One region of the Arthrobacter sp. TE12231 genome, then DNA from elsewhere that is predicted to be linked to it. Evidence: riboswitches for the same ligand, from Rfam matches in the RefSeq annotation. Region 1 holds a riboswitch; the other holds the start of a gene.
The links. A riboswitch is a leader RNA that binds a small molecule or an ion and turns the genes downstream of it on or off. The one in region 1 is predicted to bind glycine.

Region 1 (4,210 bases):
ATCTTGGCCTGCAGGTCGGCGTGGTCGATCGTGCCGTCGGAGGCGGTGGCCACGACAACGACCTTCATGCCGGCCAGCACGGCCGAGGCGGCGTTGGTGCCGTGCGCCGAGGCCGGGATGAGGCAGATGTTGCGCTGGGCGTCGCCGCGGGAGAGGTGGTAGCCGCGGATGGCCAGCAGGCCTGCGAGCTCGCCCTGGGATCCGGCGTTGGGCTGGATGGAGACCTGGTCGTAACCGGTGATCTCGGTCAGCTGGGCTTCGAGGTCCTCGATGAGTTCGCGCCAGCCGGCGGTCTGGGATTCCGGGGCGAAGGGGTGAATGGAGGCGAATTCCGGCCAGGAAATCGCTTCCATCTCGGCCGTGGCGTTCAGCTTCATGGTGCAGGAACCCAGCGGGATCATCGTGCGGTCCAGCGCGAGGTCGCGGTCTGAGAGGCGGCGGATGTAGCGCAGCAGCTGGGTCTCGGAGCGGTGGGTGTTGAACACCGGGTGCTGGAGGTAGTCGGAGGTCCGCTCGACGGCGGCGTCCAGGACGAAGCCATCTACGGAATCCACCACGGTGGCCCCGAAGGCGGCGACGACGTCGGCGACGATGCCCGCCGTCGTGGCTTCATCGGCGGAGATGCCGACAGTGTCGGCGTCGATGGCGCGCAGGTTAATGCCCTTGGCGTCGGCGGCCGCGATGATTTCCGCGGCCTTGCCGGGCACGGAGACGGTGATGGTGTCGAAGAAGGAGGTGTGCAGCACGTCCAGGCCCGCGGCCTTCAGGGAAGCGGCGATGGTCTTGGCGTGCCCGTGGACGGTCTGCGCGATGGCCTTCAGTCCGTCGGGGCCGTGGTAGACGGCGTAGAAGGAGGACACGATCGCCAGCAGCGCCTGAGCGGTGCAGATGTTGGAGGTGGCCTTCTCGCGGCGGATGTGCTGCTCGCGGGTCTGCAGGGCCAGACGGTAGGCGGGGACGCCGGCGTTGTCCTTGGAGACACCCACGAGGCGGCCGGGCATGGAGCGCTCGAGGCCCTTCTGGACGGCCATGTAGGCAGCGTGCGGACCGCCGAAGAACAGCGGCACGCCGAAGCGCTGGGCGGAGCCGACGGCGATGTCCGCGCCCTGCTCGCCCGGGGACGTGATCAGGGTCAGGGACAGGAGGTCGGCGGCGACCGTGACGAGCGCGCCGCGCTCCTTGGCCTCGGCGATCACGGCGCTGTGGTCAAACACCCGGCCGGAGACGCCCGGCTGCTGCAGGACGACGCCGTTGATGACGCCTTCCGGCAGGCCCTTGGACAGATCGGCGACCTCGACCTCGAAGCCGAGGGCTTCGGCGCGGCCCTTGACGATCGCGATGGTCTGCGGGAGGCAGTCGGCGTCGAGGACGGTCTTTCCGTCGTGCGCTTCCTTGTTCTTGTTGGCGCGGCGCATCATCAGCACGGCTTCCGCGACGGCGGTGGCTTCGTCCAGCAGCGAGGCGTTGGCGATCGGCAGGCCGACGAGGTCCTGGACCATGGTCTGGAAGTTCAGCAGCGCCTCGAGCCGGCCCTGGGAAATTTCCGGCTGGTAGGGCGTGTACGCGGTGTACCAGGCCGGGGCCTCGAGGATGTTGCGGCGGATCACGGCCGGGGTCACGGTGTCGTAATAGCCCTGCCCGATCATCTGCACGGCCGTCTTGTTCTTGCCGGCCAGCTTGCGCAGCTCGGCGAGGACTTCCACTTCGCTCAGGGCCGCGCCGAGAGCGAGGTCGGAGTCCTGGCGGATGTCTTTCGGAACGGCGGTGTCCACAAGGGCGTCGACGGTGTCGTAGCCGACAGCCTTCAGCATGGCGTCGACGTCGGACTGGCGACGGGCACCGATGTGCCGGTCGACGAAGGACGTGGAGGCTGGGGTAACAGTCACAAGGAACTCCATAACTCAGGCGGCGCTGGGTACGCCACATTGATTCGGGTTCCTCCCCGCTCTGTATTGGACCTGAGAGTTTCCGCGCAGCCGTGCGTATAAGAGGGCTTCGCTTGCACCGTCGGTGAGCACAGCGTGTCGAGGACAGCCTGCCACTTTCCAGAGGTGCCTTGCCGCGGCGGTACGTGGGCCTGAGAGATTCCTGGGGAGGATTTGCTCCTACGGCGCCTGCTTGTACCTACTTGCAGGACTCTCCCGCCGCAGATCAAAGGCGTATTCAATTGGGTGTTCAATCGGGGGTGACAACAGTCACAACAATCATTGTCCTATGCCGGGCGCGCGTCCGCAAACTCCCGCCCGCCTTCGGCCCCACGTTACGAGGAGCGGCGGCACCGCGAATTCGCCGGAAACGTGCCGGGTCGCCGTAACGTTCGAGCGAACTCGCACTCTTCCGGCGACTTCGGCGGACTCGGAGGTCGCAGCGCGAGCAGTTCAGGGCCTCAGCGGCGCAGCTTCTCGACGGCGGCCAGGAGGCCCTCGACGTCTGCCTCGATTTCAGCGGGCGGACCGGCGGGCCCCCGTCCGAGCATGGCGTTGAAGTACAGCCCGTCCCCCATGTACAGGACCGCCTTCGCCATGGCGGGCCCGACGTCGGCCGCCAGCAGTTCCAGCCAGCTCGCCTGGCCTGCGGCGAAGCGGCGCTGGGTTTCCTCGTGCGCCACCTCGGCGAGCCGGGTGGCCGCCACGAAAACCCGGTCCATGGGCGTGTCCGCCCATACCGAGGACTTGATGAAGTACGCCGCCGCGCCTTCCGGAGCCGCGGCCATGGCGGCGACATCCGCGGCCAGATGCCGGTCCAGCCGTTCGAGCAGGACCGAGATCATCGCCTCCTTGGTCGGGAAGTGGTAGAGCAGGCCGCCCTTGGAGACGCCGGCCCGCCGGGCGACGGCGTCCAGCGTCGCGGCGCGTTCGCCCACTTCGATGAGCAGGGATTCAAAGGCGTCGAGGACGGCCTCGCGGGCCACCGGTTTTCTGGGCATGCTTCCCATCATGCCCGTCCGGCCCCGCATTTCTTAACTGTACCGTCCAGACGGTATAGTTATGACTCATGAGCACCACATCGACTACCACAGCCACCAGCAACCCGGCGGCCACCCGGCCCCAGGCACCCTGGCGTGACTGGGTGGCGCTGGCCCTGCTGATGTTCCCCGTTCTGCTCGTGGCCGTGGACAACACCGCTCTGACCTTCGCCCTGCCGGCCATCGCCCGCAGCCTGTCCGCCTCCGGCGTCCAGCTGCTCTGGATCATCGACGCCTACCCCCTGGTCCTGGCCGGGCTGCTCGTCGCGATGGGCAGCCTGGGCGACAGGATCGGCCGCCGCAGGCTGTTGTTCGTGGGCAGCGCGGGTTTTGCCGCGGTTTCGGCCGCGACGGCGTTCGCCCCGAGCGCCGAATGGCTGATCGCCGGCCGCGCGGGGCTAGGCCTCTTCGGCGCCATGCTCATGCCCTCTACGCTCTCCTTGATCCGCAACATCTTTCCCCAGCCCAACCGGCGCCGCCTGGCGGTGGCCATTTGGGCCGCGGGCTTCTCCGGCGGTGCCGCCCTCGGCCCGATTGCCGGCGGCTGGCTCGTGGAACACTTCTGGTGGGGCGCCGTCCTGCTGGTCGCGGTGCCGATCATCCTGCCGCTGCTGCTGCTCGGGCCGGGGCTGATCCCGGAATCCCGAGATCCGAAGCCCGGCCGCGTGGACGCGCCCAGCATCATTTTGTCCCTGCTGGTCATGGTGCCCGTGGTCTATGGGATCAAGGCGCTCGCCACGCACGGGCCGGCGCCGGAGGCCTTCGCGAGCATCGGCGTCGGCCTGTTGATGGGCTATGTCTTTATCCGGCGCCAGCGCAACCTGGCCGAAGGCCACAGCACAGCCCGCGCGACGGGCCACAGTACCGCGCCGATGCTCGACGTTAGCCTCTTTGGCAACCGGATCTTCAGCACGGCCATCATCGCCAACGTCCTGGCGCTGTTCTCCTTCAACGGCTTCATTCTCTTCCTGGCCCAGCACCTGCAACTGCTGGAGGGCCAGTCCCCCTCGGCCTCGGGCGTCGCCATGGTCCCGGCCCTCATCGCCACCGTCGTTGCCGGCCTGCTGGTGGTCCCGCTGGTGCGGAAGGTCCGGCCCGGTTTCGTCGTGGCCGGCGGCCTGCTGCTGAGCGCGGCGGGCTATTTCATGGTGGCGTTCGGCGACCACAGCCACGGGCCGTCACTGCTCCTGGCCGCCCTGATGGTCCTCTGCCTGGGAGTGGGTGCCGCGGAGACCATCTCCAACG
Region 2 (4,210 bases), 340 kb from region 1:
TGAGCCATGCCGTCATCATCACCCTGATCAGAACCCCAGGCGCTGTGCCCACTGCTGTTCTCCCCCGAGCAATTCCTGGAGCCGGAATGGGCCCCGACCGCCCTCGCGGGTAAAGAAAAGCCCCGGGCCCATGACAGATGCCGGGGCAGTTCCTACGCGCGGAGGCTGGCTATCGGCCGGCTAGTCGTCGCAGTTCTGCAAGACCCAGTGCTGAGCCCGCCAGATGACGTTGTAGTTGTTGACCCGGCTCTGAGCCCTCCAGCCGGGCCGCCGCTGCGGTTTCGGACCGGCGCTACGCGGATCCCCGTAGCGCCAGTCTGAAGCCGTAGCGCACACGAAAAACCGACGCGAAAACCACTCCCGCGGCGCCCGTCGCAGGCGTAGCGTGGGGGCCATGGAGAAGACCGGATGCGCGGTGGTGGGCGGCGGGCCTGCGGGGATGATGCTGGGCCTGCTCCTGGCCCGGGCCGGGGTGCGGGTCACGGTGTTGGAGAAGCATGCGGACTTCCTGCGGGATTTCCGCGGCGACACGGTGCACCCCTCCACCATCCGGCTGATTGACGAACTCGGCCTCGGCCAGGAATTCCGCCGGCTGCCGCAGAGTCGCCTGAAGAATGTTGCTTTTCCGGTTCCCGGCGGGCCGCCCGTGACCATGGGTGATTTTGATGCGCTGCCGCCGCCGTACAACTACATCGCCATGATGCCGCAGTGGGATTTCCTGAATTTCCTCGGCGCCGCCGCGGCCGAGGAACCGGGGTTCACCCTGCTGATGAGCCACACCGCCACCGGGCTGGTCCGCAACGGGGGCCGTGTCCGCGGAATCCGCTTCCGGACCCCGGACGGCACTCACGGCGAACTCTTGGCGGACCTGGTCGTCGCGACGGACGGACGCCATTCCGTGCTCCGCACCGAGGCCGGCCTCGCGCCGAAGGAGTTTCCGGTGCCTTTCGACACCTGGTGGTTCCGGCTGCCCCGGAACCCTTCCGAAGCAGGCGAGGTGGCCGGGCTCGTGCCGGCATTCGGACCCGGCGAGGCGCTGTTGGCCTTGTTCCGCAATGACTACTACCAAATGGGCTACCTCGCCGCGAAAGGCACCGACGCCCGGATCCGCGCGGAAGGCGTCGAGGGATTCCGACGCCGGGTCGCGGCGCTGCGCCCGGACCTCGCCGACCGCGTTGACGCCATCCGTTCCCTCGATGACCTCCACTGGCTGGACGTGCGCCTGAACCGGCTGCACCGGTGGTACATCAACGGCATGCTGTGCATCGGCGACGCCGCGCATGCCATGTCCCCGGCCGGCGGCGTCGGAATCAACCTCGCGATCCAGGACGCCGCGGCCGCCGCCGAGTCCCTTGCCCCCGCACTGCTCCGGGGCCATGTGACCACGGCAGACCTCAAGAAAGTCGAACGACGGCGGCGGTTGCCCACCGTCATTGTGCAGACTGCCCAGAGGGTGATGCAGCGGGCAATCTTCGGCCCGATCATGTCCGGGAAGCGGACAAAAGTTCCAGCCGCGGCGCTGTTCGTGGCCCGGCGCGTTCCAGCGGTCCGCACCATCATTCCCCGGTTTATTGCCTTTGGTCCGCGGCCCGAGCATGCCCCGGCATTCGCCCGGCGCGCCGAACCCCGACCGCAGCCGCAGCCCTAGCCGCGCTGGGCGGTCATACTGCCCCATTGGGCGCTTCACCGCCATCCCACAATGGCAGAGGGACGCTGGCCGGGCGAGGAAATATGTGACTCGCGTGACGTAATTTTTGCGTGCGGTCCAGTCAAGGGCTACCGTGTGATCAGTATCACGACAAGTCATACATGCTTTTGATCTGCGGCGGGAGAGTCCTGCCGGTACGTTCAGCAGGCGCCGTAGGAGCAAATCCTCCCCAGGAATCTCTCAGGCCCACGTACCGCCGCGGCGAGGCAACTCTGGAAAGCAGTCCGGTCACCGGACTCACCGACGGTGCAAGCGGCACCCTGTAACAGCAGGGTCTGCGGAAACTCTCAGGTCCAATACAGAGCGGGGAGGAACCCGAATCATCGTGGCACCCAAAATGCCACCTGAATTATGGAGTTCCTTCATGGCCATTCAGTCGTCCCCTCCCACCTTTCCAGATGGCCGGAAATTGCTGCGCATTGAGCAGCGCAATGCGGCCACACCGGTGGAGCGTAAGCCGGAATGGATCAAGGCCAAGGTCCAGATGGGCCCCGAGTTCGTCCAGCTCAAGAACCTCGTCAAGAAGGAAGGCCTCCACACGGTGTGTGAAGAGGCCGGCTGCCCCAACATCTTCGAATGCTGGGAAGACAAGGAAGCCACCTTCCTGATCGGCGGCTCCGAATGCACGCGCCGCTGCGACTTCTGCCAGATCGACACCGGCAAGCCCTCCCCGGTGGACGTCTTCGAGCCCACCAAGGTGGCCCGCTCGGTGCAGTCCATGGCCCTGCGCTATGCCACCGTGACCGGGGTGGCCCGCGATGACCTCGCCGACGAGGGCGTCTGGCTCTACGCCGAGACGGTCCGCAAGATCCACGAGCTGAACCCGGGCACCGGCGTCGAACTGCTGATCCCGGACTTCTCCGGCAAGCCCGAGCACATCGAGGCGATCTGCGACTCCAAGCCCGAGGTCTTCGCCCACAACGTCGAAACCGTGCCGCGGATCTTCAAGCGGATCCGTCCCGCGTTCCGCTACGAGCGGTCCCTGGACGTCATCACCCAGGGCCGGAAGCACGGCATGGTGACCAAGTCCAACCTGATCCTGGGCATGGGCGAGACCCGCGACGAGATTTCCGAGGCCCTGCGGGACCTGCACGAGGCCGGCTGCGACCTCATCACGATCACCCAGTATCTGCGCCCGTCCGAACGGCACCTGCCGGTGGACCGCTGGGTCAAGCCGCAGGAATTCGTGGACCTGCAGCAGGAAGCGGACGAGATCGGCTTCCTGGGCGTCATGTCCGGACCCCTGGTGCGCTCCTCCTACCGCGCCGGCCGGCTCTGGGCCACCGCGATGCGCAAGAAGGGCTGGGAAATCCCGGCCCAACTCGCCCACATCGAAAGCTCCGGCAGCACCCGCCAGGAAGCCAGCTCCATCCTCGCCGCGCACGCCGGCGTCTGACACCTGCAGAGGACTAACGATGATCCCCACCAGAATCGAAATCATCCCTTCAGAGGGAATCGTGGAGCAGGTCACGGCCCTGGTGCCCTTGAGCACCACGCTTACCGTCACGTGCCTGCCCCACCACGGCATCGAGCGGACCATGCGTGCCGCGGTGCAGCTTAGCCTGCACGGCTACTCCGTCATTCCGCACCTCGCGGCGCGGAGCCTGCCTGGTCGTGTCGAGCTGACCGAAATCCTCCGCGACTGCAATGTTGCCGGCATCGGTGAGGTGTTCGTGATCGGCGGAGACCGGAAGCAGCAGGCGGGTCCGTACGGGTCCGCCCTCCCGGTGCTGGAAGACATCGCGCAGTACACCGGCGGAGTGATGCGGGCAGGCGTTGCGGGCTACCCGGAGGGACACCCCGCTGTGGGTGCCCTGGACCTCGTGGACGCCCTGCTGGCCAAGCAGCACCTGGCCACGCATGTCGTCACGCAGATGTGCTTCTCCGCGCCGAAAATCCTTGACTACGCGGCGCTCCTCCGCCGGGAAGGCGTGCAACTGCCCGTCTGGGCCGGGGTGGCCGGGGCCGTCCCGCGGACCAAGCTGGTTTCCCTCGCCGCGCAGATCGGCGTCGGAAGTTCCCTGAAGTTCCTCAGCCGCAAGGGGCCGTTGGCGCGCAAGCTCCTGAGCGGGGACAGGTACTCGCCCCAGAGTCTGGTGACGGGTCTGCAAAGCCAGCCCGGCAGCATCGCGGGCATCCATCTCTACAGCTTCAACAACCTTGACGCGGTCCCTGACGGGCCTGATCAAGCGTTAACCCCAGCAGCACTTCAGCCGGCATTGATTCGAAGGGCAACACGTGACAACTAGAGTCGTAACTTCCCACCAGGAACCGCACCTTGAGCGGCAGCTCAGCAACAGGCACATCCAGCTAATTGCGATCGGCGGCGCCATCGGCACCGGCCTGTTCATGGGCTCGGGCAAGACGATTTCGGCGGCCGGACCCTCCGTCATCTTCGTGTACATGATCATCGGCTTCATGCTGTTCTTTGTCATGCGGGCGATGGGCGAACTGCTGCTGAGCAACCTGAACTACAAGTCCTTCAGCGACTTTGCCGCGGAC

Region 2: linked by a shared signal. The riboswitch ahead of lipA (lipoyl synthase) and the one ahead of gcvP (aminomethyl-transferring glycine dehydrogenase) in region 1 are both predicted to bind glycine.

Annotation. Positions count from the first base shown of each region.
Region 1 is NZ_JBSSFS010000001.1:3,443,478-3,447,687, forward strand. Features, by position in the region: gene gcvP (aminomethyl-transferring glycine dehydrogenase) at 1-1,898, opposite strand, end outside; glycine riboswitch at 1,938-2,054, opposite strand; glycine riboswitch at 2,056-2,154, opposite strand; gene ACVWYS_RS15395 (TetR/AcrR family transcriptional regulator) at 2,387-2,926, opposite strand; gene ACVWYS_RS15400 (MFS transporter) at 2,995-4,210, shown strand, end outside.
Region 2 is NZ_JBSSFS010000001.1:3,786,981-3,791,190, reverse strand. Features, by position in the region: gene ACVWYS_RS16960 (FAD-dependent oxidoreductase) at 395-1,648, shown strand; glycine riboswitch at 1,817-1,914, shown strand; gene lipA (lipoyl synthase) at 2,073-3,104, shown strand; gene ACVWYS_RS16950 (methylenetetrahydrofolate reductase) at 3,124-3,957, shown strand; gene cycA (D-serine/D-alanine/glycine transporter) at 3,947-4,210, shown strand, end outside.